3 regions of the Nitratireductor sp. StC3 genome follow, and region 2 is predicted to be linked to each of the others. Evidence: predicted binding sites of a transcription regulator. Region 2 holds the regulator's gene; each other region holds the start of a gene.
What was found. The regulator LexA, encoded in region 2, represses DNA repair genes until DNA is damaged. The targets are predictions, from matches to a motif close to TGTTCNNNNTGTGTTCNG.

Region 1 (10,486 bases), on a different contig from region 2:
GCCGCGCAGGAAGGAGAAATTCGATTGCACGGCGAATTCGGCATAGGCCGGGGCGGTGGATTTCATGCAAAAACCCCGTGCATGAACCAGCGCGGCATGGGTTCGGCGGCACCGTAAAAACCCTGTCGGAAAAGCCAGTAGCGGCGCCCGTCATCGTCCTCGACGCGGAAATAGTCGCGGGTGGGCATATCTTGCGGATCGCGCCACCATTCGGCGGCGATCCGCTCGGGCCCTTCGGCCCGGGCGACACGGTGGACGGCGCGGCGCCAGCGAAACCGCAGCGGCGGCCCTTCGGGCACCTCGGCGGCGACCACATCGACCGGCTCGGGATGCCGAAAAAGCCGGATCGGCCGGTCCGCCATGTCCACCGTCCCGGCCGGATCGGGAACGGAGTTGTCGGGCCGCGCCCTGCCGTCCCGACCTTCCGGCATTTCGGCGGCGACAAAGGCGGCGGCGCGTTCGGGACGGTGGCTTTCGACGAGAACCGGCCGCAGCAGCGCCGTTTCGCCGAGCCGGGCGCGGACCCGGTCGGTAAAAAGCGCCAGATCCTCCCCGGCCGCCGTGCTCGCGCCGGCAAGGTCGGTCTGCTCGAGCGCGAAGGGCGCGGCCTTCAAGACCGAAAGCCGGACCAGCTCGAAGCCGCAGCCGGCATCGAGCCGGTCCTCGAACGCGGCGAGCCTTTCGCGGAACAGGCGCTCGATCAGGGCCGGATCGCGCAGCGGCCGCGCGGCGCCGACGGCGAGACGCTGCATGGCGCCGTCGACCCGGAACAGGGCAAGCTGCAGCACATGCGCGCCCTCCCCGCGCCGTTCGAGCTCGGCGCGCAGCGATGCGGCGAGCAAGCCGACGAGCCGCTCGATATCGTCGGCCAGCACGACCGGTTCGGCCAGATGCCGCTCGACCGACAGCGGCGGCACGGGCAGGCGCGGCGTGATCGCTTCCTCGGCCCGGTCCAGCGCCTGGTCGAGCCGGGTCAGCAGTGCGGCGCCGAAACGGCGCGCCAGCGGCGCCCGCGGAGCCGCCATGATCGCGCCCGCCGTCTTCAGCCCGACGCTTTCCAGGCCGGCGCGGACGGCCGGCGCGATGCGCAGCGCGGCGAGCGGCAGCGGCGCCAGGGTTTCGGCCTCCTCACCCGGCGGGACGATCGCCGGGCTCAGGAACCGTGCCGCCGCCCAGGCGATGCCGGGGCTGGCGCCGAGCCCGGCGCGGGCGTCGAACCCCTGATGGAAAAGCCGGGACAGAATGTCATCCAGCATGCGTTTTTCATTGCCGAAAAGATGGGCACAGCCGGTGATGTCGAGAAACAGCCCGTCGCTTCCGTCCAGGGCGACGAGCGGCGTGTAGCGGTCGCACCAGTCGGCAAGGCTTTCCAGCAGGCGGCGGTCGGCTTGCGGCTGGGCGTCGACGATCTCGACATCGGGGTGCATGGCGCGCGCGTCGGCGATGCCGAGGCCGGGTTTCAGGCCAAGCGCCTCAGCGCGCTCGTCGAGCGCGGCGATGCGCTGGGCGTTGTTCTCGCGACGGCTGACCAGGAGCGGCGGGCGCCGCGACGGCGGGCCGCAACGCCACGACCGCCCCTCGCGCTGCCGAAGAATCCGGTCGGTGGCCAGATGCGGCAACCAGAGCGCCAGAATCCTCTGGCCGGATTTCGCAGAAGCTGGATGCATCGGGGTTCCACTCCAGAACGAGCCGCCCGGCCGGGGCGGCGCGGCTTTTGGTGACGGTGACGGCGAAGGCGGGATGGCCGATCGAGGCCGCCACGGGGCCGGAAACGGTCGAGCGCCGGGCGGCGGGGGCGGGCGAGACCGCGATCCGGACCGGGGCGGCCGTCGGCTCGGCGGTTCCGGCCTCGCGGATCAGGAAAACCGACCGCCCAGCCTCCTGGGCCCGGCGGTGCAGGCGCCGGGTGGCGGTCAGATCGAGGCGGGCCGGATTGCCGCGCAGTTCCAGCACGATCGCGGCGAAAGCCCGCTGGCGAGCGGCCTGCTCGGCGATCCACAGCGCGTCCCCGGTCTCGTTCGGCGCGCACAGGAAGAGAGCGCCGGCCGGCAGGCCGCAAAACCGGCTCAGGCCGGGCGCATAGGGAAACCCGGCCTCGCGAAAAATCTCGGCCGTGCCGATCCAGCACAAAGCATTGTCCGGCCGCGCCGGTGCGCTCCTGCGCACCAGCGCGGCAAGACACAGGGCAAACCCCGCCACCGCGCCGGCATCGCGGGTCTGCCGGCCGTGGATCTCGACAAGGGCGGCTGGCGGCAGGCCGGCGCCCAGGGCGGCATCGAAGCTCGCGGCGCCGGTCGGCAAAAAACCGGTTCCGAAACCGGGTTCACGTCTGGCGGCGGGGCCGTGACGAAGAACCAGACCATCGTCGCCGCCGGCTTGCGCCAGCCTTTCGGGCAGGCTGCCCTCGATCCGCGCGATTTGCCGACGCAAAGCGACAACAGTCTCCCGCGCCATGGCGGGCTTGGCCATGACAGTCGCTCCAAAACTATTTTGTTCCTGTTATGTTCTTATGGATTCCAGAGCCTGCCCCAAGAGTCAAGCAGGGCCGATAAGAATTTATTCCGCGTCGGGCCGCCGATCGGGGCCCGCCTCCGCCGATCCCGCGCCACGGCGCCCCTCGCAAGGCCGGAAACAAAAGGCTATATGGCGGCCAAAGGACAAAAGCATGGCCCGCATCTACCAGACCCGCGCCTGGCACGATCAACTCTCCCCGTCGATGGACGAGATGGAAATCCTGGCGCTGGAAGCCTATGCGCATCTGCCGGCGGACTTTCGCGCGCTGACCGGCGAGATCGTCATTCAGATCGCCGAGTTTCCGACCGAGGAGATCATGGACGATTTGTCGCTGGAAACCCCGTTCGACCTGCTCGGCCTGTTCGAGGGCCGCGGCATCGCCGAGCGCTGGAACCCGGCAACCGGCGAAGGCCCGAACCGCATCACGCTCTACCGGCGCGCCATTCTCGATTATTGGGCCGAAAACGAGGAAACGCTGGGCGACATAGTCACCCATGTGCTGATCCACGAACTCGGCCACCATTTCGGCCTGTCCGACGAGGACATGGAAAAGATCGAGGAAAGCGTGGCGTGACGCGGTCCATGGCCCACGGGCGCCCGTTCAATACTCCCCGAGCTTGATGCCGGGCTCGTAGTCGAGGCCGTCGACCTCCTTCACCACCGCCTGGCCGCAGCGCATCGTTCCGCTGGCGGCGTCGAAGGCGTAAGCGGGCGAGCCGTGCAGCCGCCAGCCCTTGTTCAGCGCCGCCGTCACCTTGTGGCAGAAGGCGGCGTCGTCCGGCCCGGTGAGATAGCGATAGAGTTTCATGCGGTTTCCTCTCCGGTCCGCCGGCCCGCCTTGGCCAGAAGCCGTCTGGCCTGGTCGAGATGCAGCCGCTCGGTCATGCGGCCGTCGATCGACAGCACGCCCTTGTTCTCGTTGCCAGGCGCGGCGAAGGCGGCGACGATCCGTTCGGCCTGGGCGATTTCTTGCGCCGAAGGCGAAAAGGCGATCTCGGCCGGCCCGATCTGGGCCGGATGGATCAGCGTCTTGCCGTCGAAGCCCATCGCCGCGCCCTGACGGCATTCGTGCGCCAGGGCGTCGAGATCGCGGAAATCGTTGCTGACCCCGTCCAGCGCAACAAGGCCGCCGGCGCGCGCGGCGAGCACGATCTGCTGCAGCCAGGCGAGCAGCCATTGCCGGTCGGCGGTCATGGCGACGCCGGTTTCCTTGACGAGGTCGTTGGTGCCGGCGACCAGACAGGCAAGCCGGGCGCCGCGGTCGCGGCCGAGCTCGGCGATGGCGCCGAGATTGAGGATCGCGCGCGGCGTTTCCACCATCGCCCACAATGCCAGGTCGGGCGCGGCCTCGGCCCGGTCGAGACGGTCATTGGCCTCCAGCACGTCGCGCGGCGTCTCGACCTTCGGCAACAGGATCGCATCCGGCCGGCAAGCGCGCGCGGCCTCCAGATCGTCGGCGCCCCATTCGCTGGCGAGCGCGTTGATCCGCACCGCGACCGGCCGACCGCCGCGCGCGCGGCCGGCGAAAAACCGCACCATGCGTTCGCGCGCGACGGTCTTTTCCTCCGGCGCGACGGCGTCCTCGAGGTCGACGATCACCGCGTCGCAGGCAAGCCCGGCGACCTTGGCGAGCGCCTTGTCGTTGGCGGCGGGAACATAGAGGACGGAGCGAAGCGGCGGCGGCGTGGCTGTGTGCATGGCTCCTTCATGCCGCCGCGACGGCCGGCTTGCAAGTGGGCGCGGAATCTGTCTGATGCGGGACGGCGCGCCGTCAGGCGGCGCACCGGGTCCAAGCCGGGGAGGACAGGGTGAAGACCTACGACATCGTCATCATCGGCGGCGCGATCGTCGGCAGTTCGATCGCCTGGTATCTGCGCGAGGAGGGGTTTTCGGGGTCGATCGCGCTCCTCGAGCGCGATCCGCAATTCGCCACCGCCGCGACCACCCTGTCCTGCGCCTCGATCCGCCAGCAATTCTCGATCCCCGAAAATATCCGCCTGTCGCGCTTCACCCTCGAGTTGTTCCGCCGGCTGACGGACGTGTTCGGGCCGCAGGCCGATATCGGCCTGCGCGAAAAAGGCTACCTGATCCTGGCCTCGGAGGCGGGGCGGCCGATCCTTGCCGCCAACCATGCGGTGCAACGGGCCGAGGGCGGCGACATCCTGCTCGAGGACGCGGCTGCCCTGAAGCGGCGTTTCGCCTGGCTGTCGACCGAAGGTGTCGCGGCCGGCGCCTATGGGCAAACGGGCGAGGGCTGGTTCGACGCGCATGCGCTTTTGATGCTGTTTCGCAAGGCATTGCGCGGGCGCGCGGTCGATTTTCTGCCCGTGTCGGCGACCGGGCTGGAGCGCACCGGCAACCGGGTCGAAACCGTTACGCTCGACACGGGCGAACGGATCGGCGCGGGCGCCGTGATCAACGCGGCCGGGCCCAATGCCGGCGCGGTGGCGGCCATGGCCGGGCTGGCGCTGCCGGTCGAGCCGCGCAAGCGCACGGTGTTCGTGTTCGAGGCGCGCGAACGTTTCGACGACATGCCGCTGATCGTCGATCCCTGCGGTATATATGTCCGGCCGGAAGGCTCGGTCTTCATCACCGGCGGCGCCGAGGATGCGGCCAATGACGGACCTGCCGATCCGGCCGATTTCGATCCCGACTGGACGCTGTTCGAGGCGACGATCTGGCCGGCGCTCGCCACCCGCATCCCCGCCTTCGAGGCGATCAAGCTGCAGCGCGCCTGGGCCGGGCACTACGACTACAACACGCTCGACCAGAACGCCGTCATCGGCCCGCATCCCGAGGTCGGCAATTTCGTGTTCGCCAACGGCTTTTCCGGCCATGGCCTGCAGCAGGCGCCGGCCGTCGGCAAGGCGCTGGCGGAATTCCTGGTTCACGGTGGCTACCGCACGGTCGATTGTTCCGCCTTCGGCTACGAACGCATCGCCGCCGGCCGGCCGTTCCGCGAACTCAACGTGATCTGACGGTCCGGTCGCTGTCCGGCGCTCCAGTTCCGGTGCGCGGCATGCTGCATATTGACGCGGCCGGTCCGCATGCCTATCTGAGCGGCTCGCAAGGGCCGGAAGCCCCTGCCGCCCGCGGCGCAAGCCATGGTGAAGCTTCCGACGATCTTATCGTTTCCCTGTCGATGTGGCGGCCGAAACGGCAATGCGGGCTCCCGTGAGCAGAATGCCGCTCGCAAAGCGATAGGAGCGAACGGTGATGACACCATCCACCGACTACAAGACCCATGCCAAGCGGTTACGCGCGGCGCTGGCGGCAGACGGCATCGCCGTCTCGCACGGCAAGGCGCTCGAGCTCGTCGCCCGCCAGAACGGCGCGCGCGACTGGAACACGCTTGCCGCCACCGCGTCCGCGCCGGCCAGCGCTGCCGCCGGCGCCCCCTTCGCCGTCGGCGACCGGGTCGAGGGCCATTTCAACGGCAAGCCCGCGCAGGGGCGGGTCTTCGGACTTTCGGAGACCATCAAACCTGGCCTGTGGCGGGCCACCATCGCCTTCGACCCGCCGGTCGACGTGGTGACGTCGGAGCTGTTCTCCTCGGAGCGGCGCCGGATCACCATGATCGTCGGCGAGGATGGCCGTTCGCGCCGGCTGACCGGCACGGAAACCGGCGTCATGGCGCTGCGCCGCACGACCCAGGCCTAGCTGCGTGCAAGGAGCGGCGGGACCGCAAGGCCCCGCCGTCGCGCCCGGTCGCCCTTTGATTTGCGCGCGCGATCCGTATAAAGCGGAGCCGACAGAATTTCCGATCAACCGACAGGCCCGCGGAATGGACAAGTTCACCACCTTAACCGGCGTCGCAGCCCCCTTGCCGATCGTCAATGTCGACACCGACATGATCATCCCCAAGGACTATCTCAAGACGATCAAGCGCACCGGTCTCGGCACCGGCCTGTTCGCGGAGATGCGCTACAACGAGGACGGGTCGGAAAATCCGGATTTCGTGCTCAACAAGCCGGCCTACCGCAAGGCGCAGATCCTGGTGGCGGGAGACAATTTCGGCTGCGGATCGAGCCGCGAGCATGCGCCCTGGGCGCTGCTGGATTTCGGTATTCGCTGCGTGATCTCGACCTCGTTTGCCGATATTTTCTACAATAACTGCTTCAAGAACGGCGTCTTGCCGATCAAGGTCAGCCAGCAAGAGCTCGACAAGCTGATGGACGATGCCAGCCGCGGCGCCAACGCGACCGTCACCGTCGATCTGGAAGCCAAGGAGATCCGCGGCCCGGACGGCGGTGTGATCGCCTTCGATCTCGACGAATTCCGCCGCCATTGCCTGCTCAACGGGCTCGACGATATCGGCCTGACCATGGAAAAGGCGCCGGCGATCGCCGCCTACGAAGAAAAGGCCGCCACCGCCCGCCCCTGGGCCTGAGCGGCCGAAGCGGGTTTCATGCGTCCCTTCGTGCCTCGGCGGCTGGAGCCGATCGTGTTCGGTCTGCTTTTGTCGGGCCTGATGTCATTCATCGTCTCGGGCCTGTCGACGGCGATCGCGCGCGGCGTCGACGCTGCGTTTCTTTTCTACTGGCTTTCGGCCTGGCTGCCGTCCTGGGCGCTGGCCTTTCCCGCGGTGCTGGTGGTGGCTCCGATCGTGCGTCGCATCGTCGGGCGCATCGTGGTCTGACCGGCCGCGCCCGGCAGGCGCGGAAAAATTTCCGGCCGGGCCGCCGTGACGGTTTCGCGCCAAGCGGTTTTGCCGTTAATCTGCATCGCAGACCGGCCGACCGCGCCTTTTGTCCGCGCTCCGGCCCAAGCGATCCGGAGCGACCATGTCGATTTTGTCCCGCATTCCCGTTCTCGTCCTCGTCGCTCTCCTCGCCGCCGGCGCGGCGCGGGCCGAGGACGAAGAGGTCCAGCGCTATTCCTTCCAGGGCGGTGACCTGACGATCGCCCGTCAGGATTACGAGCGGGTGGTGGCTTACGAGGGGCGCGAGCTGCATCGCGACTATTTTATCGGCTTCGACCGGGTCGTCACCGTGCGCGGCGTCGAGATCGCGTTGCTGTCGGCGGGCAATGGCGGCAATGCCTGCGGCCCCTACACGATCATGGTGTGGAAGGCCGAGACCGGCGCCTTGGAAACCGAGATCGTCGGCGAGGAATGCGGCGCGCCGCCGCCGGCGGTGACGGACGAGCGTATCTATTTCATGCCCTATCTGAGGCCCGGCGAGCAGACCACGATCCGCTCCTGGGTTCCCGATGGCGGGTTCGAGACGGCGGGTGTGCTGTCCTACGCGCCGCAGCAGGGCAGCGACTGGTCGAGCTTCGATCCGGCGACGGTCAGCCATCCGATCGAGCTTTTCCGCAATGCCGGGCTCTACGAGACGGCGCAGGCGCTGCTCGGGGACGAGCTGTTTTCAGTCGCGGCCGGGCTCGGCACCGCGAGCGAGCCCGAAATCACCGATGGCGGTGTTTTGACGGCGCGCGGCTGCGTGCCGCATGCCTGCGGTGCCCAGGACACGTTCGTTGTCGTCGACGTCGAAAACCGCGCCCTGTATTTCGCCCAGCAGCAGGCCGAACCGACGCCGCGCTTCTGGCCGGCGCGCGATCAGTGGCCGGCCGCGATCGCCGCTTTGGTGCCGGACGATCTGTGAGTGTCGATCGAGCCGATATCCGGCCGGGTCGCGCCCGATGAGCATGGACGATCATTTCTGTCCCGGTTGCGGAAAGGTCCAGCGGGCTTTCGCGCGCTATCCCTGGTATTTCTGCCGGGATTGCCTGGCCACAGCCGAAGACGGGACCGGCCGGCGCCTCGTCTTCGGCAATGCGTCTCTGTCCGGCGGCCTGACCTGGGGTTTCGCCGACGATCCGTCTCGCTACGACGATCGCGCGATCCTGGTGATCTGCCTTATCCGCAAACGCCGGGTCGTGGTGCACGAAGCGCGTTTCGGCGGCGTGGTGGCCGAACCCTTCAACAGCGTCGTGTTGCCGCCGCGCGATGCGAAACATCATGTCGACCTTTCCAGGCCGCAGCCCGACCCGGCGGTGGGGGAACGGCTGAAGAAGGCAGGAGGCACGATATGACGAGACGCCTTATCTCCACCGGTTCCCCCTTCGAGAAAATTGCCGGCTATTCGCGCGCGGTCGTCCAGGGCGACTGGTGCTTCGTGTCCGGCACGACCGGCTACGATTACGCCACCATGACGATGCCGGAGACGATCGAGGCGCAGACGCGCAACTGCCTTGCCACGATCGCCGCCGCGCTGGCCGAAGCCGGCTTCGACCTCGCCGACGTGGTGCGGGCGCATTATTATGTGACCGACCGCGCCTTCGTGCCAACGGTGTTTCCGATCCTCGGGAAAGTTTTCGGCGCAATAAGGCCGGCGGCGACCATGGTCGTGTGCCAGCTCAACGAGCCGGAGATGAAAATCGAGATCGAGGTGACGGCCTTGCGGCGCGGGACTGCGGGCTGACCCGCCGGCGCGCGACTTGCGCAATCGGCGTCTGACGGATAGCTAGTGTCGCGACTCCGAAATCGACCTCATTTCCACCTCACTCGGCGGCGGATTCCCGCCTTTTTCGAAAGGATTTTCCATGGTGACGCGCAACCTTCTGCTTCTTCCCGGCGACGGTATCGGCCCCGAGGCGATGGCGGAGGTGCGCAAGCTGATTGCGGTGTTGAACGACACCCAGTCCGCCGGTTTCACGGTTCAGGAGGGGCTGGTCGGCGGCGCGGCCTACGACGCGCACGGCCAGGCGATCTCGGATGAGGATATGCAAAAGGCCCTGGCCGCCGACGCGGTGCTGTTCGGCGCGGTCGGCGGACCGAAATGGGACGGCGTCGCCTACGAGGTGCGGCCGGAGGCCGGCCTGCTGCGGCTCAGAAAGGAGATGGAGCTGTTCGCCAATCTGCGTCCGGCGATCTGCTATCCGGCGCTGGCCGCCTCCTCCTCGCTCAAGCAGGAGGTTGTCGAAGGGCTCGATATTCTGATCGTGCGCGAGCTGACCGGCGGCGTCTATTTCGGCGAACCCAAGGAGATCATCGACCTCGGCAACGGCCAGAAGCGCGGCATCGACACCCAGGTCTACGATACGTTCGAGATCGAGCGCATTTCCGGCGTCGCCTTCGAGCTGGCGCGCACCCGCGCCAACAAGGTGTGCTCGATGGAAAAGCACAATGTGATGAAATCCGGCGTGCTGTGGAAGGAGGTCGTGGCGGCGACCCACCAGGCGCACTATGCCGATGTCGAGCTGACCCATATGCTGGCCGATGCCGGCGGCATGCAGCTGGTGCGCTGGCCCAAGCAGTTCGACGTGATCGTCACCGACAACCTGTTCGGCGACATGCTGTCGGATGTCGCGGCGATGCTGACGGGATCGCTCGGCATGTTGCCGTCGGCCTCGCTCGGCGCCCCCGATCCCAAGTCCGGCGCGCGCAAGGCGCTGTACGAGCCGGTACACGGCTCCGCGCCCGACATCGCCGGCAAGGGGCTCGCCAACCCGATCGCGATGATCGCCTCGTTCGCGATGTGCCTGCGCTATTCCTTCAACATGGTCGCCGAAGCGGATCGGCTCGAAGCGGCGATCGCCGGTGTTTTGGAGGACGGGATGCGCACCGCCGACATCATGTCGAACGGCAAGACCCAGCTCTCCACCGCGGAGATGGGCGACGCGATCACGGCCAAATATCTGGCTCTGTCGGCCTGAGTCCGATCGTTTGCCGGTGCGGGACCGTCACCCAAACGGGGGCGGTCCCCATTTGTTTTCGGATTTCTGCGACGGGGTCAGCGCGAAGACGAGGATGATCAGATTGCCCACCGTGGGCACGAAACCGAGCAGGATGAACCATCCCGACAGGCCGATATCGTGCAGCCGGCGGATCGTGACCGCGATCGAGGGCAGCGCCAGCGCCAGCACCAGAATGCCGGTCAGGCCGAGCGCGAGCACCGGTTCCTCGCGATCCAGATTGCCGGCCACGCCATCGGCGATCAGGCCGGCAAAAATCGCCGCCACCATGACG
Region 2 (10,486 bases):
CGGGATCGCGGTCGCGCCAGCGCCCGTCATAGCGCGGCGGCCGGCCCTCGGCGCGGGCGGTTTCGCGCATCGCCTCCAGCTCGGCCTGGCTGGCATAGCAATAATAGGCCTCGCCGCGCCGCACGAGCTCTTCGGCGATCTCGCGGTGTCTGTCGGCGCGCGCGGCCTGGGAGACGGGCTCGCCGTGCCAGTCGAGGCCGAGCCAGGAAAGCCCGTCGAGGATCGCCGCCGTGGCCGCCTCGGTCGAGCGTTCGCGGTCCGTGTCCTCGATGCGCAACAGCATCTGCCCGCCCGTATGCCTGGCATAAAGCCAGTTGAACAAGGCGGTGCGGGCGCCGCCAATGTGCAGATAGCCGGTGGGCGAGGGCGCAAAACGCGTAACGACGGTCTTGGTCATGGCACTGTCCAGGAGATTCTTGGGCTGCCGCCGCGCCGAACGGGCGGCGCATGGGTGATTTTGATCGGCGTTCATGTAGCATAGGTGTCCGCCCGCGCAAGCGCCGGCCGCATCGTGAGGCGACGGCCCGATGAGCACGATGGAGACACAGCGCCTGGAAAGGGCGGCCGCGCCTGCCGCCGCGGGCGCGCATGTGCCGGCCAACCGGCAGTCCGATCGCGCCCGGCCGGCATCCATATCGGGCGCCCTGGTGTCCACCGGCCGCGCCCTTGCCGCGGCATTGGCGCTGGAAGAAGCGCGCGGCACGCCCTTTCTCCTGGTTCCGGTGCTGTTTTGCGCCGGGGCAGCGCTCTATTTCGCACTGCCCTTCGAGCCGGGCTGGCCGCTGCTTGCGGCCGCGCTTGTCGGGCCGGCGGCGGCCCGGTTTCTTGTCGCCCGGCACAGGGTCGCGGCACGGCTATGCGCGGCGTTCGCGATTGCGGCGGCCGGCGCGGGTGCCGGCAAGATCGAAACCGTGCGCGCCGACACCGCCATGCTGGGCTCGGCCGTCTCGACCGTGCTGACCGGGCGCGTGGTCAGGGTCGAGCACCAGGCGAGCGGACGCACGCGCTACACGATCGACGTGGAGACGACGCGGCGGCCGCTGCTGCGTTACGCGCCCGATCGCGTCCGCGTCACGGCGCGCGCCGATCCCGGCATCGCCGCAGGCGAGCGCATCGAGGGGGTCGTGCGGCTTTTCCCGCCCTCCGGCCCGGTTCGCCCCTATGGCTACGATTTCGCCTTCGAAAGCTACATGGCCGGCATCGGCGCGACCGGGTTCTTTCTCGGCATGCCGGACAGGCAAACGTCCGCCGGCGCGAGCGATATCGCCCCGCGCCTTGCCGCCGGGCTGGCCAATATGCGCCAGGCGATCGCCGGGCGGATCAGGCGCCATGTCGCGGGCGCGGAAGGCGAGATCGCCGCCGCGCTGATCGCCGGCACCCGCGCCGGCATTCCCGAGGAGGTCGACGAGGCGCTGCGCCGGGCCGGCCTCGCACACATCCTGTCGATATCCGGCCTGCACATGGCCCTCGTCGCCGGCACGGTGATGCTGGCGCTGCGGGCGCTGTTCGCGCTCGCGTCGGGCTTTTCCTCGCGCCGGCCGGTCAAAAAATACGCCGCCGCGCTGGCGCTTGCCGCGGCCGCCTATTATCTGGCGATTTCCGGCGCCGCGGTCGCCGCCCAGCGCTCGTTCATCATGATCGCGGTGATGCTGGTGGCGCTGCTGTTCGACCGCGCCGCAATCACCATGCGCAATCTGGCAATCGCGGCGCTGATCATCGCCGCGCTGGCCCCGCACGAGGTGGTCGGGCCGAGTTTCCAGATGTCGTTCGCCGCCACGGCGGCGCTGATCGCGGCCTATACGGCCTGGTCGAACCGGGTTTCGGCAAGGACGGGCGCCGGCCGCGCCCCGCCACGGGGCGGGCTGAACGCGGCCGGGCGCCGCCTGGCTTATTTCGCCACGGGGATCGCGGCAACCTCGCTGATCGCCGGCGGCGCGACCACGGTCTACGCGATCTGGCATTTCCACCGTGTCGCCCCGCTCGGGCTGGTTGCCAATCTCGCCGCCATGCCGGTCGTGTCGACGCTGATCATGCCGCCGGCCGTCGCCGCAGGCGTGTTGATGCCGGTGGGGCTGGAAGGTCCGCCGCTGACGGTGATGGGGCAGGGGATCGCGATCATGGTGGCTGTGGCGCGCTGGGTTGCCGATCACAGCCCGATCGACGCTGTCGGGGCGATGCCGCCGCTGGCGCTGATCCTGTTCACCGCCGCGCTTCTCGTCGCGACCATCGCGACCTCCGGCCTGCGCTGGCTGGCGCTGCCGCTGGCGCTGGCCGCAACGCTGGCCTTCGGCTTGCGCACGCCGCCCGACCTGCTGGTTTCCGAGGACGCCCGGCTGGCCGCCTTGATGCGCGATGACGGCCTATTCGCCGTCAATCGCCCGCGACCGAACGGTTTTACCATCGGCATCTGGCAAAAGGCGCTGGCAGCCACGGGTTACGTCAAGCCGCGCGACCGCGCCGACGGCAAGCCCGAGGCGGAGACGCGCTTCGTCTGCGACGCCGCGGCCTGCGAGGCCGTCCATGCCCGCGGCGCCGTGGTGGTGCACGCCAAGACCCGGGCCGCGGCCGCGCCGTTTTGCGGCGTGGCGAGCGTGATCGTGATCGCGGACGCGACCGCCGCCAATCCGTGCCGGGCGAAAGACGTTCTTGTCGTGACCGCGCGCGACCTTGCCCGCCGCGGCAGTCTCGAAGTGCGCTTCAAGCAAGTTGGAACCGAAAGCGCCGGCGCGAGCGGGGGGCCGTTGCGCGCCGAAGCGCGCTTCGCCCTGCCGCGGAACGAACGGCCATGGTTCGCGCACCGCAAATTCTCGCGCGAGGCCCGCGGTCTCGCGCCTTACAAGCGCGGCGAGAAAGGCAGGAACAACAAGAACGGCAAAAGCGGGAAAGGCGACAAAAGCTGAGCCATCCGCCGTGGCGGCGAGATCGGCGGCCGACAAAGCGGCGCCCGATCGAGCCGCGGCCAGACTACATATGTGCCGACACCGGCCCGACCTGGGTCGCCGGCGCGACCGACACCGGGAAACGTCAGTAGCGGCGGATCAGGCCGACCAGCCGCCCTTGGACTTTGACCTGGTCGGGGCCGTAGATGCGGGTTTCGTAGGCCGGGTTGGCAGCTTCGAGCGCGATCGAGGCGCCCTTGCGCCGAAACCGTTTCAGGGTCGCCTCGGCGTCTTCCACCAACGCCACGACGATGTCGCCGGGATTGGCTGTCGCCGCGCTGCGAATGATGACGGTGTCGCCGTCGAGAATGCCGGCATCGATCATGGAATCGCCGCGCACCTCGAGCGCGTAGTGCTCGCCGGCCGACAGCATGTCGGGCGGCACGGCGATCGCATGCGTTTGATGCTGGATGGCGTCGATCGGCACGCCGGCGGCGATCCGCCCCATGACCGGCACCGACACGCCGCCGCCAGCGTCGTCATTGGCCGACACGGGCGGGGCCGGCTTGGGTTTGGGCTTGCCGAGACTGCCCTCGATGACGCTCGGCGAAAAGCTGCGCGGCCGCCCGAGCCCCGGAGAGATCGATTCGGGCAGGCGCAGCACTTCCAGCGCACGGGCGCGATTGGGCAACCGGCGGATGAAACCGCGCTCCTCCAGCGCCGTGATCAGCCGATGAATGCCCGATTTGGAGGCGAGATCGAGCGCTTCCTTCATTTCGTCGAAGGAGGGCGGAATGCCGGTTTCCTTCAGCCGTTGATGGATGAAAAGCAGCAGCTCGTGTTGTTTTCGGGTTAACATGGCGGCCCCAGTGGAATCATCGACAAACAAAACCAGAACAAACTGTATCTGTTCTCACCTTGTTCCGCAAGTGTCCGAGCGCCGAAAGACGAAAACGATGCCGGCAACGCCGCCGACGGCATGCCGCGCCCGGTCTTCGGGCAGGCACCGATACCCGCGACAAGGGAAGGCCGCGGATGTTGAAACGCGGCGTCCCCGTTTCGAGCGCCGGTCTCTCGGCGGGTTTTGCGCCCGGCCTACGCCAGCCGGCCGTTGAGATAATCGTCGGTGACCTGGTTTTGCGGCCGCTCCGACAAATCCGCCATCGTGCCGTGCTCGAGCAGGTAGCCGGTTCCGCGCCGTGTCCAAAACAGCGCGCACTGATCGGCGATCCGTCGTGCCTGAGACAGATTATGCGTGACGATCACCAGCGTGACGCTGTCCTTGAGTTTGAGCAGCAGGCGCTCGATCGTCATCGTCGACATCGGGTCGAGCGCGCTGCACGGTTCGTCCAGAAGCAGGATTTCGGGCCGCGTGGCCAGCGCCCTGGCAATGCACAAACGCTGCTGCTGGCCGCCGGACAGCGCGCAGGCGGACATGTCGAGCCGGTGGCCGATTTCCGCGTGCAGGCCGACGGCACGCAGGCATTCGTCGATGCGCGCGTCCCGGTCCGCCCGCCGGCGCACGCCGAATTCACTCAACACGATATCGAAATTGCGACGGATGGAGAACGGAAACGGGTTAGGTTTCTGAAACACCATGCCGACCCGCTTGCGCAACCGCAGGAGATCGGCGCCCCGCGCCAGCACGTCGGTATCGCGAACAAGGATACGGCCGGACGCGTTCGCACCCGGGATCAGGTCGATCAGCCGGTTGACGCAGGTCAGCAGGCTGGTTTTGCCGCAGCCGGACGGGCCGATCAGCGCGGTGATGCGCCCTGGCGGGATCGACAGGCTGACATCCGACAGGGCCTTGATGGCGCCATAGGCGACCGTGACGTTTTCGACGCGGATATGGCTCGCCTCGGCGCGGCCCGGCGACAAGTCGAGCTTTCGGGTTCCTGTGGCTTGCACGTTCATACGAAATCCCTGCCTTGCTTGCTGTCCAAAGCCGTGAACAGGGCGACGACGGCGGCGACCGACGCCAAGAGCACGGTGGCGGTCGCGAACGCATTGCCGTCGCCACCGGGAACGTTCATCGCCAGGTCGAGAATATGGACCGCCAGGGTCCGTCCCGAATCGAAAACCGAATCCGGCATGCGCACCACGTAGCCGCTGGTGAAGATCAGGGCGGCGCTTTCGGCGACCGCGCGCCCGAAACCGAGCCCCAGCCCGGCGAAAATGCCCGGTGCGGCGGCCGGCAGCATGATCGACCAGACGATCCGCCGCTGCGGCAGGCCGAGCGCGTAGCCGGCCCTGCGGTCTTCGCCGTGCATGCGCAAGGTGGTTTCGGCCACGCAGGCCGCGATCGGCAGGATCATCAGGGCGAGCGTCAGCCCGCCGGCCAGAATGGAAAAGCCGAAGCCGAGCCAGTCGCAGAAGATCATGTTGCCGGCCAGACCGAAGACGATCGAGGGAACGGCGGCCAGCACGCCCAGGCAGCCCCGCGTCAGGCGCGCGGCCACGGTGTGCGGGCGTACCGCCTCGACCAGAAACACCGCCGCCCCGACCGCAAGCGGCAAGGCGGCCGCCAGCGCCACCCCCGTCACCGCCGCCGTCGACACAAGCACCGGCGCGATGCCGCCGGCGCGCCCGGCCGCGCGCGGCGCGGTGGTGAGGAAGTCCCACGACACCAGCGCAGCACCGCGCGTGACCACATGCATAACGATTGCAGCCAGGACGAGCACCACCGCCGCCACCGCCGCGCGCACCACAAGGTCGTTGACGAAGGGTCTAAGATTGCGGTGCATCGGCCCCGCCCCAGCAGCGGCGCAAGACGAGCAGCAGCCCGACCATGGCCATCAAGAACAGGCCCGAAACGAACAGAGCCGAGCGGTGGACGTCGATGGCGTAGGCCATTTCGAGCGCGATATTGGCCGGCAGCGTGCGCACGGACGCAAACGGACTGTCTGGCATCGCGACCGCGTTTCCGACCACCATCAGCACGGCCATCGTTTCGCCCAGCGCGCGGGCGAGCCCGAGCATGCAGGCGGCCGCCACCACCCCCTTGGCCGACGGCAGCACGATGCGCTTGATCGCCGCGTGACGGGCGCATCCGAGCGCCAGGCTGCCGAGATAGAGCGAGGCCGGCAATTGGCGCAGGCCCGCCTCCGCCAGAACGGCCACGGTCGGCAGCACCATGATCGACAAGACGATCACGCCGGCCAGGAGCGAGGTGCCGGGCGGCTGCCAGGCGGCGATGTGCGGCACCAGCACGGTCATGCCCCACAGGCCGTAGACGACCGAGGGAATGGCCGCCAGGGTCATCAGCACCACGCGAAAGGCGGCACCGCCGACATCGCCGGCGTAATAGCGGATATAGACCGCGCACAGGATTCCCAGCGGGCCGGCGACGGCAAGCGCGCCGGCCGAAACCGCGAGCGTGGCCGCGACCATCGCCACCAGGCCGTATTCGCCGGCGGTCGGATACCAGTCGCCATCGGCCACGAAGGCGCCCAGTCCCGCCTCGGTCAGCGCGGGCGCGGAGCCGATCGCCAGCACGATCAAGACGCCGGCCATCGCTCCGATCGCCAGAACGCCCGATGCCCACAAGACGACGACGAAGACGGCGTCTTTCAGCGCGAGCGGGCCGCGAAACAGCCTAATTCGAGGCGGGCGAGAAATAATGGTCTGAGATGAGGTCATGCACCTGTTGTCCGGAGGCAAACCGCAAAAACGCTTCGACCGGCGCCGCGGGGTCGGGATACGTGACCAGGTTCAGCTCTCGTCTGACCGGGTACGACCCGTTTGCGACATTGGCGGAAGTTGGAGCGACGGCCCCGAGCGCGATCGCGCGTATCGGGGTCATGGCGCTTGCGTGATATTCGGCCGCGCCGATCGAGATGTAGCCCACCGCCCTCGGGTTGCCGGCCACCACTTTCACCGCCTGCTCGTTGTCGCCGATGATGGTATGGGCGCGGATGTCGCGAATATCGAGATCGAGATAATCGAGGAAGATTCCCAAGGTCGAGCGGCCTTCGGCCTTGCTGACCACGGTGATCGGCCCGTCCCAGGAACCGAACGCCTCCCAGCGCGTCGCCTGGCCGGTGTAGATCGCCCGCACCTGGTCGTCGGAAAGCCGTTCGAGCGGATTTTGCGCATGAACGATCAGCGCCACGCCGTCCCATGCGATCCGCGTGGCCGCGACGTCGTTTTCATCCGCGCCGAGCGCCCGCGACACCATGCCGATATCGGCGAGCTTGCGCCGGACGTCCGACAGGCCCCTGGAAGAGCCGCCGGTCTGGACATCGACCTGCACGCCCGGATGCGCGGCCTCATAGCGCTGGGCGATATCCATCATCAACGGCGCGATCGTGCTCGAGCCGGTAACGACGATGCGCACCTCCTCCTGGGCATGGGATACACCCAGGCCGGCGAACGTCAGCGCAAGGGAGAAGGCGGCGATCACAGTCTTTCTGGCCGACATCATACGCTCCTCGTTGCCCAGCTTGCCGTTTGCGGCGGCCGCGCCGCGTGCCGGATCTCGGCGTCAGCCCGCATGGGCTGTGTCAGCACCGCGCTGGTGGCCGCCTCGGGCAGGCTGCCGTCGGCCAGAAGCCAGCGCGGGCGGGCGAAATGGCTGATCGCCGGCAAACGGGTCGTCGCGGCCTCGAAAACCAGTCCGCGCCCATGGGAAAACGCGGCCCGGACCCCGCCCAGAGGGTTCAAGCCGGCCACCGGTCGTGCCAGGCCGGCAATCAGGCAATGCGCGACATCCCAATCGCACCGGCGTCCCGCCGTCTCGGTGGCGATCCAGCAATGCATGCCGTCGGCGCGGCAGCCGCCCCGGTTGCGGCCGAAATGAAACCCGGCGAAATAGGCCGCGCGGCGCCCGGCAGCCCGCAGGCAGGCAAGCAGGGCGGTGTTGATATCGATGCAGTTGCCGGATCGTACGCCGCAAAACGTCGCCGGGCGCGCCAGATCGGGATTCGGCCCGCCATAGCTGAACCGGCGCGCCACCGCCGCGACAATGTCGTCGTCACCATGGCCTGCCGCGCATGCGGGTCGCTCGAGGGCGAGAAATTCGGACAGATCGCCGGCAAGCCTCGTATAGGCATTGTCGAAATCGGCAAATTCGTCGGTTTTGACCGTCCCTGTCCCGGCCGCGAAATGGAAGGAAAATTCGAGGCTCGCGCCGAAATCGCCCTCGAACAGATAGGCGCGCTGGCCGCTCCGGCTTTCGCGGACGATCCGGTAGGGCAAGGGGCAGGGGGCACAGAATCCGACCAGGGTCTGGTGCACCGTGTCGGGCGGCTCCGGCACCAGCAGGCCGATCGCGGCGGCGGCACGTTCGTGCGGGTCGATGCGCAGCGTTATGATCATGCCAGGCTCCGTTGTCTGCAAATCAGCGATGGCGCGTCGCCAATCCCGGCCGGATCGACGCCCAAAAGCGCGGCCATGGTCGCTGCGACGTTGTCGAGCCCGCCCGTCTCGAGCGCCCAGTCGGCCCGCCCGCCATCGGCCGCAACGATGGTGAAGGGGACCGGGTTTGCGGTGTGGGAACCGAAGCCGCGGCCCCGATCGTCCAAAAGTCGTTCGGCGTTGCCGTGATCGGCGGTGACCGCCAGCGTCCAGCCGGTGTCACGGGACTGGGCCACGATGGCGGCAAGGGCCCGGTCGACGGCGGCCGCCGCCTGCCGGCACAGGCCCACATCGCCGGAATGCCCGACCTGATCGAGATTTGGAATATTGACGACAAAACCGGTCTCGCGATCGCTCGTCATCACCGCGCGGCAGGCGTCCACCGTCTCGTCCACCCGCATGCGCGGGTTTTGTTCGGGACCGCCCGGCGTGTCGGGGATCGCCACCTGGCGTTCCCCGAGCGATTGCCGGAAACCGTTGAAGAAATAGGTGACATGCGGAAATTTGCAGTTTTCCGCGATCCGCGTCAGCGCGATGCCGCGCGCCTGCAGGGCCTGCGCCAGACCGCCCGAAAGGCTGCGGGTCGGAAAGAAGACGTGCGCGGCCGGCACGTGTTGCGTAATGGTGGTCAGCGTGGCGACACGGCAGCGCGCGGCAAGCGCTTCGACCGTCTGCACGGCGCGATCGGCGCGATGGCTGGTGACCAGCAGGGCCTCGCCCGGCGTGAGCTGGATGTCGGCATCGACCCGGTGGGCGGGGAAGTCGCGCTCGCTGTTGTCCTGGCAAAAACCGTCGAGATGCCGGCGATCGAAGCGCGGCAGCGCGTCGGCGCTCATAAGCGCATCGACCAGATGCCGCGCCAGGGCGCGGTTTCCAGACCGGTCGGCGAACCAGCTCCGTCCGATCACGACCCCGAGCCGCGCCGCCGGAACCCGCGCCGCCAGCGCCTGCCGCAACGTGTCGAGCAATGCGGGCCCCGAGCCGCGCATCGCATCGACCCCGTCGAGCACCGGGTGCACCACGACGGTGGAAAATCCGCCGCGCCCGGCCAGGTCAGCCGCCTGGACGATGGTGCGCCAATGGCCGTGCACGCCGGCGTCGGACAGAAGGCCGAGAACGTGGATCCGGCCATTTTGGGCCGTCTCGTCTCGCAAGACTCGCCAGACGGGGCTTTTTTTCCATTCGCCCGACCGGTAGGCACGGTCAATCTCAACCAGCGAGGAGACCACGGTGCGGCCCATGCCGAGGGTGAGATGCCCGACTTCGGAATTGCCCGCCTGGCCGTCGAACAGCCCCACGGCATTGCCGCTGGCCCTGAGCGGAACCATGCCGTAGCGATCGAACAGGTCGAACAGAACCGGCATGCAGGCGCGGTCGACGACATTGCCGGGCGAAGGCGCGGCGAGGCCGGCGCCGTCCAGGATGACCAGACCGGCTTTGGCACGAGCGGTCATCGGTCCGCCGCCGTGGCGACATGGATGACGAATTCCGACCCGTCCGGGTCGAAACCGACCCCGCGCGGGCCATAAAGGACGGGCGCGCAGAAGCCGCTCGCCCGGATCGCCGCGCCGACCTCGCCGGTCGCCCAGGCGCGCGTTCGAATGGTGGCCGGCGCATGGCCGGCCGTCCGGTAGGTGATGTCGACAACATCGGGCTCGACCACGGCAAGATCGACCGAAGCCTTGAGACCGGTGCAGCAATAGGTGCGATCCTGTGCGGATATCCGCCCGGCAAGCAGCGCGTCATAATTGCGATGATCGAGCACCAGCGTGCCCCCGTCGCCAAGCAGCCGCCGGAAATTGCACAGCGCGCGCTCCAAATCGGCACGCGAAAACAGATGCGCGATCGAATTGCCCATGCAGATCACCGCGTCGAAGGGACCGGCGGGCAGGCTTTCGTGATCAAGCCAGTCGCCAAGCGCGCAGGGCACCGCCCGTGCGGCCATGGTGGCGATGTTGCGCCTGGCCTGTTCGACCATCTCCGCAGCCCCGTCGATCGCGGTGACGGCGAACCCGGCCTGCGACAGCAGAACGGCATGAAAACCGGTGCCGGTGGCCGCATCGAGCACCGAGCGGGCCCGCCTCGCGCTCAAGACGTCGACAAGAAAGCTGCCTTCGGCGGCGCGCCGGTCGGTCCAGCCGAGCAGGGCGTCCCATTGCGCGACCAGCGCCGTGTCGTATTCGTCGCGGTAACGCGTGGATGAGGTTTGCATCGTTTCCTCCCGGCAACACACACCAGCTAGAGACCGA
Region 3 (10,486 bases), on a different contig from region 2:
AAAAAGCCTGGCGCTGGCACAGAACGCGGCCCTTTCGGCACGGGCCGAGGTGCTGGTGGCCGACGTCACGCTGGCCGGGCGCGCGCGCCAGGCGGCCGGGCTCGGCGACAACAGCTTCGATTTCGCGATCATGAACCCGCCCTTCAATCGCGGCCGCGACCGGGCCACCCCGCACGCGCTGAAGCGCGCGGCGCACGTCATGCAGGACGACACGATCGAGCGCTGGCTGCGCACGGCGACGGCCATCGTGCGCCCGCGCGGCGGGCTGGCGATGATCGCGCGGCCGGAGTCCATCGGCGCGATCCTGGCCGCGCTCGAGGGCCGTTTCGGCGCCGCCGAGATCCGGCCGATCCATCCGCGGGCGGACGCCATGGCGATCCGGGTGGTGGTGCGCGCGGTGCGCGGCGCGCGCAAGATGCCGGCGATCGCCCCGCCGCTCTTCCTGCACGAAACCGACAGCGGCGGCTTCAGCCCACAAGCCGACGCCATCAACAATGGCCAAGGCGCGCTGTTCGGCGATTGAAGGGGTGCCGGTTGCGCGGACCATTGCGCAATCGTTTCGGCTCCCTACATGCGATTGAAATTCTGGAGAGCTTTGTTGAAACAGTTTTTGCAACCCTTCCTGCCGACCTCGATGCGCGCCGACGGCGTTGTCATCCCGGTGGTGCGGCTGAGCGGCGCGATCATGCCGGCCGGCAACGCGCTGCGCCAGACGATGTCGCTGGCCAGCACGGCCGGCATGCTGGAAAAGGCCTTCGCCTTCAAGAAGGCGCCGGCGGTCGCGATCACGATCAATTCGCCCGGCGGCTCGCCGGTGCAGTCGCGGCTGATCTTCCGCCGGATTCGCGACCTGGCCGAGGAAAAAAACAAGAAGGTCTACGTGTTCGTGGAGGATCTGGCCGCCTCCGGGGGCTACATGATCGCGGTCGCCGGCGACGAGATCATCGCCGACCCGTCCTCGATCGTTGGATCGATCGGCGTGGTGTCGGCCAGTTTCGGCTTCCAGGAGATGATCAAGAAGATCGGCGTGGAACGCAGGCTCTACACCGCCGGCAAGAACAAGGCGCTGCTCGATCCGTTCTCGCCGGAAAAGAAGGAAGACGTGGCGCGGCTGAAGGCGCTGCAGCTCGACATCCACGAGACCTTCATCGATCTGGTCAAGGCGCGGCGCGGCAGCAAGCTCGCCGACAATGACGATTTGTTTACCGGCATGTTCTGGAGCGGCAGGCAGGGGCTCGAACTGGGGCTCGTCGACCAGCTCGGCGACATGCGCTCGTTTCTCAAGGCACGCTATGGCGACAAGACGCGCCTGCGGCTGGTGAGCGCGCCGCGCGGGCTGTTCGGACGGCGCCTGAACCTGTTCGGGGTCGATCTGGAGCGCGGCGACGGCGAGAAAATCGCCGGGGCGCTGGCGAACGGGATGGTGGATGCGCTGGAGGCGCGCGCGCTGTGGAACCGTTTCGGCCTTTGAAGCGCCCAATAGCGGCGCTATGCTTGCCGGTGGAATAAATCAGGCGGGCTTCGGAATAAATCAGGCGGGCTTCGAGGGAGGCTGACCGGACATGCCACAGCTGATCTTTTTCGCACTTGCCGGCGCCGTGGCCTATATCGGCTACCGTGCCTTCCTGCGCGAGGCCGAACGGGTTTCGGCCCGGGTGCGCCGGGCCGAGCGCGAGGCGGAAACGCGCGCGTCGGGCACGCTGGTCAAGGACCCGGAAACGGGCGAATACAGACCGGCACGCGACTGAGCGGACGCGGGTTTTCATGCGCAGTCCCTCACTCACGGTCCACGCGCCGGCCAAGATCAACCTCGCCCTGCACGTGACCGGCCGGCGCGCCGACGGCTATCACCTGATCGAAACGCTGGCGGTGTTTTCGCAACTCGGCGACGTCGTGGAGCTCGCGCCGGCCGCCGTCGACACGTTCGCCATTGCCGGACCGTTCGCCGCCGCCCTGCCCGACGACGACAATTTGATCATACGCGCCCGCGATCGGCTGCGCCGCGCCTTCACGCAAGTTCGCGACCGGCATAGCGCGATCCGGCTGACGAAGAACCTGCCGGTGGCCGCCGGTATCGGCGGCGGGTCCAGCGACGCGGCGGCGGTGCTGCGCGGGCTGGCGGCGCTGTGGGAGATCGATGTCGACGAAGCCGGGCTGGCGCGTCTCGGCGCCGAGCTCGGCGCCGATCTGCCGATGTGTCTGGCCGGCCGGCCGCTGATCGCGCGCGGCATCGGCGAAAAGATCGCGCCTCTCGTCGACTGGCCGGCGCTGCCGCTTCTCCTGGTCAATCCCGGCGTGGCGGTGCCGACGCAGACGGTGTTTACCGGGCTCGAACGCCGCGACAACGCCCCCCTGCCGGCCTTGCCGCCGCAGCGCGACGCGCAATCGGTTTTGGACTGGCTGCGGCAATGCCGCAACGATCTGCAGGCGGCCGCGCTCGGCCTTGCTCCCGAAATCATGGAGGCGCTCGACCGGCTGTCGGCGAGCGGCGCGCGGTTGGCGCGCATGTCGGGATCGGGCGCGACCTGTTTCGGGCTCTACGACACGATCGAGGCGGCGCGGCGCGCCGAGGCCACGATCAAACAGGAACGGCCGGGCTGGTTTGCGGCCGCCGGCGCAACGCGGGGATCAAACGCATGAGTACCGGCCGGCTCGACGAAAACCGCCCCTTCATCGCCGTGGGCATCGCGGTCCTGACCGTGTCGGACACGCGCGCTGCGGCCGACGACAAGTCCGGCCGGACATTGGCCGAGCTGATCGCAGCGGCCGGCCACAGGCTCGTCGAGCGCGCGATCGTGCGCGACGAGATCGAGGCCATCCGCGCCAAGATCCTCGCCTGGTCGCAGGACAGCCGGGTCGACGCGATCATCACCACCGGCGGCACCGGTTTTACCGGCCGCGACGTCACGCCCGAGGCGATAGAACCGCTGTTCGAAAAGCGCATGGACGGGTTTTCGGAGGTCTTTCACCGGATCTCCTACGACAAGATCGGCACCTCGACGATCCAGTCGCGCGCCACAGGCGGGCTGGTCAACCAGACCTTCGTGTTCGTGCTGCCGGGCTCGCCCGGTGCCTGCCGCGACGCCTGGGAAGGCATCTTGAAGGGGCAGCTCGACTATCGGCACATGCCGTGCAATTTCGTCGAGATCATGCCGCGCCTGGACGAGCACCTGCAGCGCGGCGGCGAGATCGTGTGAACGGGCGGAAGCGGCGACCGCGAGGCGCGAAGATCGTCAACGCGGGGCGGGCCTGATCGCGGCCGCCAGCCGGCGGCGTCGGAGCCCCCGCGCCACCGTTTCCAAGCCGCCCTGCGGCCGGTAGCGCGACAGCGCCTCGGCCTTTGAAACCAGAACCCCGTCGGCCAACGGACCGGCGCGGCCGAAAAGGCGCCTCAGCACCTGCACGGCGCGCGACCGCGCCGGCGAAAACCGCGCCGGCCGGCACTGGGTGCCGACATGGTTTGCGACCGCCTCCATCCAGCCTTCGCCAGGCAGCGCGCCGGGCTCCAGCAGCAACAGCCACGTGCCACGGGCCGCCGTCAGCCCGCCGCCGAGACCACCCGGCCCGACCAGCGTGCACCCGGCCTGGTCGCCAACCGCCACGGTGGCATCCGACGAACCGCGATCATGCACGATCACCTCGCACACCAGCCCCTCCACGGCCGCCGGCACAAGCGCGGCCAGCGTGGCGGCCAGCGCCTGCTCGTCGTTCAGGGTCTCGATCACCACGGTCAGCATCCATCCTCGATACCGCATTGCAGCAACCAACGCCACGTCGGCACGCGATCGAAAAAGTTCTTGCTTTGTTCCATTTTGACCGATAGGAATAGATTCATCGAAAACGACTCGCCTTCGACGAGCGGAGACAGATCATGGAGCAGTTCGACCGCGCAGATACGGCCGCCTTTGCCGGTGGCGGCGCCGCAATGGCGAATGCGCTGATCGAGGAAAGCGGCCTGCGCGTCGGCGAAGCGCGCCGGCGCGGGCGCGCGGCCGGCATCAACCCGTCGGGCCGGTTCGAGGCGCTGCGTCGCGAAGTGTTCGACGACGGCTGGGAAACGCTGGAAGAGCTGCCGCCCTTCAAGACCGAGGTGCAGGTGGAAAAGCCGCGCTCGGTGATTACCCGCAACACGTCGCCCGATATCGCCTTCGACCGCTCGATCAACCCCTATCGCGGCTGCGAGCATGGCTGCGTCTATTGTTACGCCCGCCCGACCCATGCCTTCATGGGACTTTCGGCCGGGCTCGAATTCGAGGCGCGGCTGTTTGCCAAGCCGGATGCGGCCAAGCTGCTGGAGCGTGAACTGGCCAGGGAAGGCTACGAGCCGAAGACCATCGCCATCGGCACCAACACCGACCCCTACCAGCCGGTCGAAAGACAATGGCGCATCATGCGCGAGATTCTGGAAGTGCTGGACGCCCACAATCACCCGGTCGGCATCGTGACCAAATCGGCGCTGGTGATGCGCGACAGCGACATTCTCGCGCGCATGGCCGCGCGCGGCCTGGCCAAGGTCGCCTTTTCGGTGACGACGCTCGACCGGCGTCTGGCGCGCACGATGGAACCGCGCGCGGCGACGCCGACGCGGCGGCTGGAGGCGATGAAGGCCTTGTCGCAGGCCGGCATTCCGGTCTCGGTGATGGCCGCGCCGCTGATCCCCGGCCTGAGCGATCACGAGGTCGAGCGCATCCTGGAATCGGCCCACGCCGCCGGGGCGCGCGAGGCCGGCTACATCATCCTGCGCCTGCCGCTGGAGGTGAGCCCGATCTTCAAGGACTGGCTGCTGCGCCACTATCCGGACCGCTACCGCCACGTGATGGCGCTGATCCGCTCGATGCGCGACGGCAAGGATTACGATTCGAGCTGGGGCAAACGGATGCGCGGCACCGGACCCTATGCCTGGCAGATCGGCCGCCGTTTCGAGATCGCCGCGCGCCGGATCGGATTGAACCGGGCCAAGCTCGCCCTGCGCACCGATCTTTTCAAGCCACCGCCGCGTGCCGGCGAACAGTTGCGCCTGCTCTAGAGCCGTTCCACGCGCGGCCCGGCTTGTCGCGCCGGCGGGTTTCCCAACCCGCGTCCCGTTTCCCGTCCGGCTACGTCCCCCGCTCTAGCCGACGGCCCCTTCCCGGCCTGCCGCCCCTTCGGACCGGGAAGGACTTGCGGAGAATCGGGGCGGATGCGAGTTTCGCCGCAAATGGCTCGCTCCCCCGATTCTCCGCTGCTTTTCGCGCTCGCCGACGCTCCCGACTTTGCCCACGAGGCGGGGGCGATGTCGCGCGGCCTGTCGCCCGTGTGCGGCGTCGACGAGGCCGGCCGCGGGCCGCTTGCCGGGCCGGTGGTGGCCGCCGCCGTCATTCTCGACCCGAACGCCGTTCCCGCCGGGCTGGACGATTCCAAGCGGCTGTCGGCGACCGCGCGCGCAGCGCTCTACGCAGCCATACTCGAGCGCGCCCGCGCGGTCGGCGTGGCGAGCCTTTCGGCGTCGGCGATCGACAGGTCCAACATTTTGCGCGCGAGCCTGGAGGCGATGCGCAGGGCAGTGGCGGCGCTTTCGCTCGCGCCGGGCTTCGCGCTGATCGACGGGCGCGACGTCCCGCCGGCTCTGGCCTGTCCGGCCGAGGCGCTGATCAAGGGCGACCGGCGCGCGCAGTCGATCGCGGCAGCCTCGATCGTGGCCAAGGTCACGCGCGACCGGATGATGGCGGCGTGCGGGCAGCGTCACGCGGGATACGGGTTCGATCGCCATATGGGCTACGGCACACGGATCCACCGCGAGGCCATCGGGCGCGACGGCGCGGTCGCGCGCATCCACCGCCTGTCCTTCGCACCGCTGCGCAAAACGGCCGACACGCCAAGCGAGGCCTAGAGCCGTTCTGCTTTTCGCGGAAGCGCAGACCGGCTCCACCTTATTGTTTTGACGCGTTTTTGAATGGCGAACCGGCTTCCACTTCGCCTGGAAACGCTCTAGGAGCAGGCGCCGAGACAAGCGGCATGGGCGCGTGTGCCGCACACGGGCACCGGCCTTCCGGCGCACGCCGCCACGCCGCGCCGATCGCCCAATTCCAGCATTTTTCCGAAGAAAATTGCTCCGCCGCCGGCATCGCGACCCCGCGCGGCATCGCGGCCCGGCAAAGAAAAATGCCGCCCGGAGGCGGCATCGATCGGTTCGTTCGGGCACCGCGCAACGCGGCGCAAACTCAGTTGAGCTTTGCCTTGACGTCGGCGAGCGAGCTCTTGAACAGGTCGCCCGACAATTTGGCGTCGACCTTGGATTCCAGTATCCGGCGCGCCGCCTCGACCGCGATGTCGGCGGCCTGCGCGCGCACCTCGTTGACGGCGTCACGCTCGGCCTGAGCGATCTTCTGCTCGGCCAGCGCGGTGCGACGCGCAACGTAGTCCTCGGTCTTCTGCTTGGCTTCCTCGACCATCAAGGCCGCCTCGTGTTCGGCCGAGGCGACGATGTCGTCGGCTTCCTTCTCGGCTTCCTTGCGGCGGCGCTGATACTCGGCCAGCACCTCCTGGGCCTCCTCGCGCAGCTTGCGCGCCTGGTCCAGTTCGTTGCGGATGCGCTCGGCCCGATCGTCGAGCGACTTCGCCACCATCCCCGGCACCTTCAGATAGAAGACGACCGCGAAGAAGATGAACAGGGCAACGGTGGCCCAGAATGTTGCGTCCATCATCGCCTCCTAGCGCGCTGCCTTGACCGCGGCCGCGACTTCGGCCTTGGTGACCGAACCGCCGCCCAGCGTCTGCACGATCGATCCGGCCGTGTCTTGCGCGATCGTGCCGACATCGGCGAGAGCCGACGCCTTGATCTCGGCAATCCGCGTCTCGGCACCCGTCAGCTTTTCTTCCAGCTGCGCCTCGACGGCGCGCCTGGTCTCGTCGGCCTGGGCCTTGGCCGCGTCACGCGCCTTCTGGCCGATCTCGTTGGCCTTCTGGCGCGCCTCGGCCAGCGCCTGCTCGTACGCGGCGATCGCCTCGTCCGATTCCTGCTTCAGCCGGGCCGCCTGGTCGAGATCCTGGGCGATGCGGTCGCGCCGCACCTCCATGATGCCGGCCAGCCTCGGCAGCGCCACCCGCTTCAGGAACAGGTAGAACAGGCCAAACGTGATCGCCAGCCACAGGATCTGCGACGGATAGGTCGCCGTCTCGAAGGGCGGGAAGCCCGCCTCGGCGGCGCCATGACCCGCCTCGGTCGCGGAATGAGTCTCGCCGTTTTCCGCCGGTTGATCCGACGCGGCGAATGCCGGTGCCACAAACATGGGCCTGTCCTGTCACTTTCCAGCCGGCCGCCCGAGGCGGCCGGTCACCCTACGCGTTGGTTTCGGCTCTTAGGTGAAGAGCAGAAGCAGAGCGATGAGCAGCGAGAAGATGCCGAGCGCCTCGGTCACGGCGAAGCCGAAGATCAGGCGGCCGAACTGGCCGTCGGCGGCAGAGGGATTGCGCAGCGCGCCGGCCAGGAAGTTGCCGAACATGTTGCCGAGGCCGATGCCGACGCCGCCCATGCCGAGACAAGCAATGCCCGCGCCGATTGCCTTAGCTGCATCTACTTCCATTGGGGTACTCCTTCTTTGAAGCTTTGGATCAGGTTGATGTCGAGGAGGGACGCCGCAGCGGACGTCCCGGTGTCTTTAGTGCCCAGGATGAATCGCATCGTTGAGATACATGCAAGTCAGGACCGCGAACACATAGGCCTGCAGGAACGCGACCAGAAATTCGAGGCCGGTCAGCGCGACCGTCATGCCGAGCGGCAGGATCGCACCGCCGATACCGACGACGCCGAACGCGCTCAGCGAGGTGACGAAACCGGCAAACACTTTGAGCGTGATGTGTCCGGCCAGCATGTTGGCGAACAGACGCACCGAAAGGCTGATCGGACGCGACAGGAACGAGATGATCTCGATCGCGATCACCAGCGGCAGGAGCACGCCCGGCACGCCGCTGGGCACGAACAGGTTGAGGAAACCGAGACCGTGTTTCCAGAAGCCGTAGACGATGACGGTGCCGATCACCAGGATGGCGAGCGCGAAGGTCACGATGATATGGCTCGTGATCGTGAAGAAATAGGGGAACATGCCCAGCAGATTCGCGACCAGCACGAACACGAACAGGGAAAACACGAACGGGAAGAACTTCATGCCCTGCGACCCGGCCGCGTCGCGCAACATATTGGCGACGAACTCGTAGGTCATTTCCGCGATCGACTGCATGCGGCTGGGCACCAGGCCGCGGCTGGCCGTGCTCACAAACAGGAAGGCGCCGGCGGCCACAACCGTGGCGACCATGAAGGCGGAGGAGTTGGTGAAGGAAAAATCGAGGCCGCCGATCTCGATCGGGACCAGCTTGCTGATATTGAACTGGTGGATGGGATCGCTTGCCACCTGCCTACCCCGCCTTGCTGTTCGCGCCCATGGCGCCGTTCAGTTCCTGTCGTCCCCGTCGCCATCCTTGCCGGATGAGCGGGAACCAAATTCCGCGATCTGCCCCGTCGCGCGCAACGCGTTGAGAACGCCTGCGCAAAAGCCGAGCAGAAGGAAAATCACCAGGCCGAAGGGCGACGTGCCCGCCAGCCGGTCGATCATCCACCCCACACCGGCCCCGACCACGATACCGGCAATGAATTCGCTGGATAGTTTCAGCGCATTGCCGGCCCCGACCAGGCCGCCCGACTTGGCGGATTTCCCCTCATCGGCGGTCTCCGGTCGCCGCGCCGAAAGGGCAGCTTCCAGTTCCCGTCGTCTGCGATCAAGATCGTCCTCGCGTGCCATCTTCACCTGGATCCCGCACGGGCCGCTTCACACAGGTCACACCGGAACCATCTTCCGGCGCGTGACCCTTGCCCGCGCAATCCCGGCCGGATTGCCCGCTCCAAAGTCGGGCGCACCATAGTGAGGGCGCTACCGGCAGTCAAGCCGCAGTTCCGGCTCCGGCAATCGCTAAATATGTCAATTATTTCAGATATTTAATTCGGTGCGACACTACGTCCGCGATCGCGCCGGCCCGTGGAGGGGCGAATCCACAGCGCACGGGCGCGCCCAAGCGGAGAATCTCCTGCCGGATTCAGTTCCAGCCGCCGCCATAGGTGCGGTAGAAAACATGCAGACCGATCTTTTTCATCTTCTTCATCGCGCGGGCCCAACGCGGCGCCACATAGGTGGCGTGATAATGAGTCGAGGAGCCCACCTCGGAGATGAAGATCTTGCCGGCGGTGACGGCCATGGCGATGTCCTGGGCGATGCGCCAATGGTTCGGGCTGCTGATGCGATCGCGAATGCCGTCGCAGGCGAACGAGAACTGGCAGCGATTGCGCCAATTGTCGTTCTGGTAGACGACGCCGCAGACCGAATTGGGATAGGTGGGATTGCGCACCCGGTTCAAAATCACCTGCGCGACGGCGGCCTGGCCTTTCAGGCTTTCGCCACGTGCCTCGAAATAGATGCCGACGGCGAGGCATTTCTGCTCCGCCTTGGAAAACACGGACGCCGGCAGCGGCCGGCGCATCCAGGGATGGTCCCCCTTGGCGACCGGTGGGATGAAGCGGCCGCCCTTGTCGTCCTCCTCCTCGCCGAGCAGGCTGGCGAAGGGCGATTTCTTGGCGTAGTCGGGTTCGGACGGGGCGTAGGCGGTCGCCAGAATGTCGGCGCGATCGTTGGTGACCAGGCTGGCCAGCATGGCCGGCACGCCGGGGATCGATTTTTCGGCCACGCTGGGGTGGAAGGCGGCGGCAATCGCGATTTCCTTGCCCTTGATGGCGGGCTCGTCGAAGGCCATGGCAAGTTCCGGCTCGGCCGGGGGAACCGCAATCATGCTCGTGCGGTCCAAGACCGACCCGGCGTTGAAGGCCTTCGGCGGGGCAACGGGAGCGACATTGATGATGCGACCGCGCTTCTCGCTGCGATTGACACGCTCCTCGTCGGGCACTTCGTTGGCGACGCCGCTCTTGTCGCGGAAGGCGACGGAACCGATCGCGTCGGTCTTCATGCCGCCGCCCGAAATCGTGCCGGTCACGGTGTCGTCGACGAAGGGCATCTCGGCCTTGTGCACGGACCCGGCGACCGAGCGCTCGATGGCCGCGCCCCAGCGCACCTCGCGCGCACCGATGCCGGCGACGTAACTCGCCATGTCCTGATAGGCGGTTTGTGTGGGAGAACCGATGAACAGGCCCGCGGCAACGACGAGGGATGACAACAAGGTGGGCCCGCGAAATACAGCGGCGGGCAGCCGCGAAACCGACTTTCGAAGCACCGAAACTCTCCAGAACGCCACTCGAACGAATCTGTAAGAGTTTGCGTTTTTATCGTTGATGGAGCGTTAACGGCAGAAATCTGGCCGAATTAGAGCGGACCGGGCGGCCGGGCGCCGCGGTTCATTTCTTCTTGCGCGCGCGGCCGGCATAGGGATTGTCGGGCGCGCGCAGCATGACGCGAATCGGCACGCCGGGCATGTCGAAACCGTCGCGCAATCCGTTGATCAGATAACG

Region 1: C7T96_RS06200 (metallopeptidase family protein) is a predicted target of LexA. The motif match lies at 2,492-2,509, and genes of this name have one in related genera.
Region 3: C7T96_RS11090 (glycosyl transferase family 2) is a predicted target of LexA. The motif match lies at 3,793-3,810, and genes of this name have one in related genera.

What each region holds. Positions count from the first base shown of each region.
Region 1 is NZ_PYBP01000002.1:341,095-351,580, reverse strand. It holds gene C7T96_RS06210 (error-prone DNA polymerase) at 1-66, opposite strand, end outside; gene C7T96_RS06205 (DNA polymerase Y family protein) at 63-1,532, opposite strand; gene C7T96_RS24320 (hypothetical protein) at 1,474-2,469, opposite strand; gene C7T96_RS06200 (metallopeptidase family protein) at 2,666-3,088, shown strand; gene C7T96_RS06195 (DUF1737 domain-containing protein) at 3,116-3,322, opposite strand; gene C7T96_RS06190 (CoA ester lyase) at 3,319-4,212, opposite strand; gene C7T96_RS06185 (FAD-binding oxidoreductase) at 4,323-5,492, shown strand; gene C7T96_RS06180 (glyoxalase superfamily protein) at 5,731-6,174, shown strand; gene leuD (3-isopropylmalate dehydratase small subunit) at 6,299-6,904, shown strand; gene C7T96_RS06170 (DUF2798 domain-containing protein) at 6,923-7,153, shown strand; gene C7T96_RS06165 (hypothetical protein) at 7,299-8,120, shown strand; gene C7T96_RS06160 (ADP-ribosylglycohydrolase) at 8,158-8,550, shown strand; gene C7T96_RS06155 (RidA family protein) at 8,547-8,939, shown strand; gene leuB (3-isopropylmalate dehydrogenase) at 9,061-10,173, shown strand; gene C7T96_RS06145 (DUF805 domain-containing protein) at 10,201-10,486, opposite strand, start outside.
Region 2 is NZ_PYBP01000001.1:293,297-303,782, reverse strand. It holds gene gltX (glutamate--tRNA ligase) at 1-397, opposite strand, end outside; gene C7T96_RS01500 (ComEC/Rec2 family competence protein) at 528-2,900, shown strand; gene lexA (transcriptional repressor LexA) at 3,025-3,738, opposite strand; gene C7T96_RS01490 (phosphate ABC transporter ATP-binding protein) at 3,975-4,796, opposite strand; gene C7T96_RS01485 (ABC transporter permease subunit) at 4,793-5,626, opposite strand; gene pstC (phosphate ABC transporter permease subunit PstC) at 5,610-6,521, opposite strand; gene C7T96_RS01475 (phosphate ABC transporter substrate-binding protein) at 6,478-7,302, opposite strand; gene C7T96_RS01470 (transglutaminase domain-containing protein) at 7,302-8,198, opposite strand; gene C7T96_RS01465 (hypothetical protein) at 8,195-9,691, opposite strand; gene C7T96_RS01460 (class I SAM-dependent methyltransferase) at 9,688-10,449, opposite strand; gene aroA (3-phosphoshikimate 1-carboxyvinyltransferase) at 10,476-10,486, opposite strand, start outside.
Region 3 is NZ_PYBP01000004.1:328,573-339,058, forward strand. It holds gene C7T96_RS11065 (methyltransferase) at 1-523, shown strand, start outside; gene C7T96_RS11070 (S49 family peptidase) at 599-1,471, shown strand; gene C7T96_RS11075 (hypothetical protein) at 1,563-1,748, shown strand; gene C7T96_RS11080 (4-(cytidine 5'-diphospho)-2-C-methyl-D-erythritol kinase) at 1,765-2,640, shown strand; gene moaB (molybdenum cofactor biosynthesis protein B) at 2,637-3,197, shown strand; gene C7T96_RS11090 (glycosyl transferase family 2) at 3,234-3,737, opposite strand; gene C7T96_RS11095 (PA0069 family radical SAM protein) at 3,872-5,026, shown strand; gene C7T96_RS11100 (ribonuclease HII) at 5,198-5,869, shown strand; gene C7T96_RS11110 (F0F1 ATP synthase subunit B) at 6,201-6,680, opposite strand; gene C7T96_RS11115 (F0F1 ATP synthase subunit B) at 6,690-7,268, opposite strand; gene C7T96_RS11120 (F0F1 ATP synthase subunit C) at 7,338-7,562, opposite strand; gene C7T96_RS11125 (F0F1 ATP synthase subunit A) at 7,638-8,387, opposite strand; gene C7T96_RS11130 (AtpZ/AtpI family protein) at 8,427-8,774, opposite strand; gene C7T96_RS11135 (cell wall hydrolase) at 9,067-10,251, opposite strand; gene der (ribosome biogenesis GTPase Der) at 10,373-10,486, opposite strand, start outside.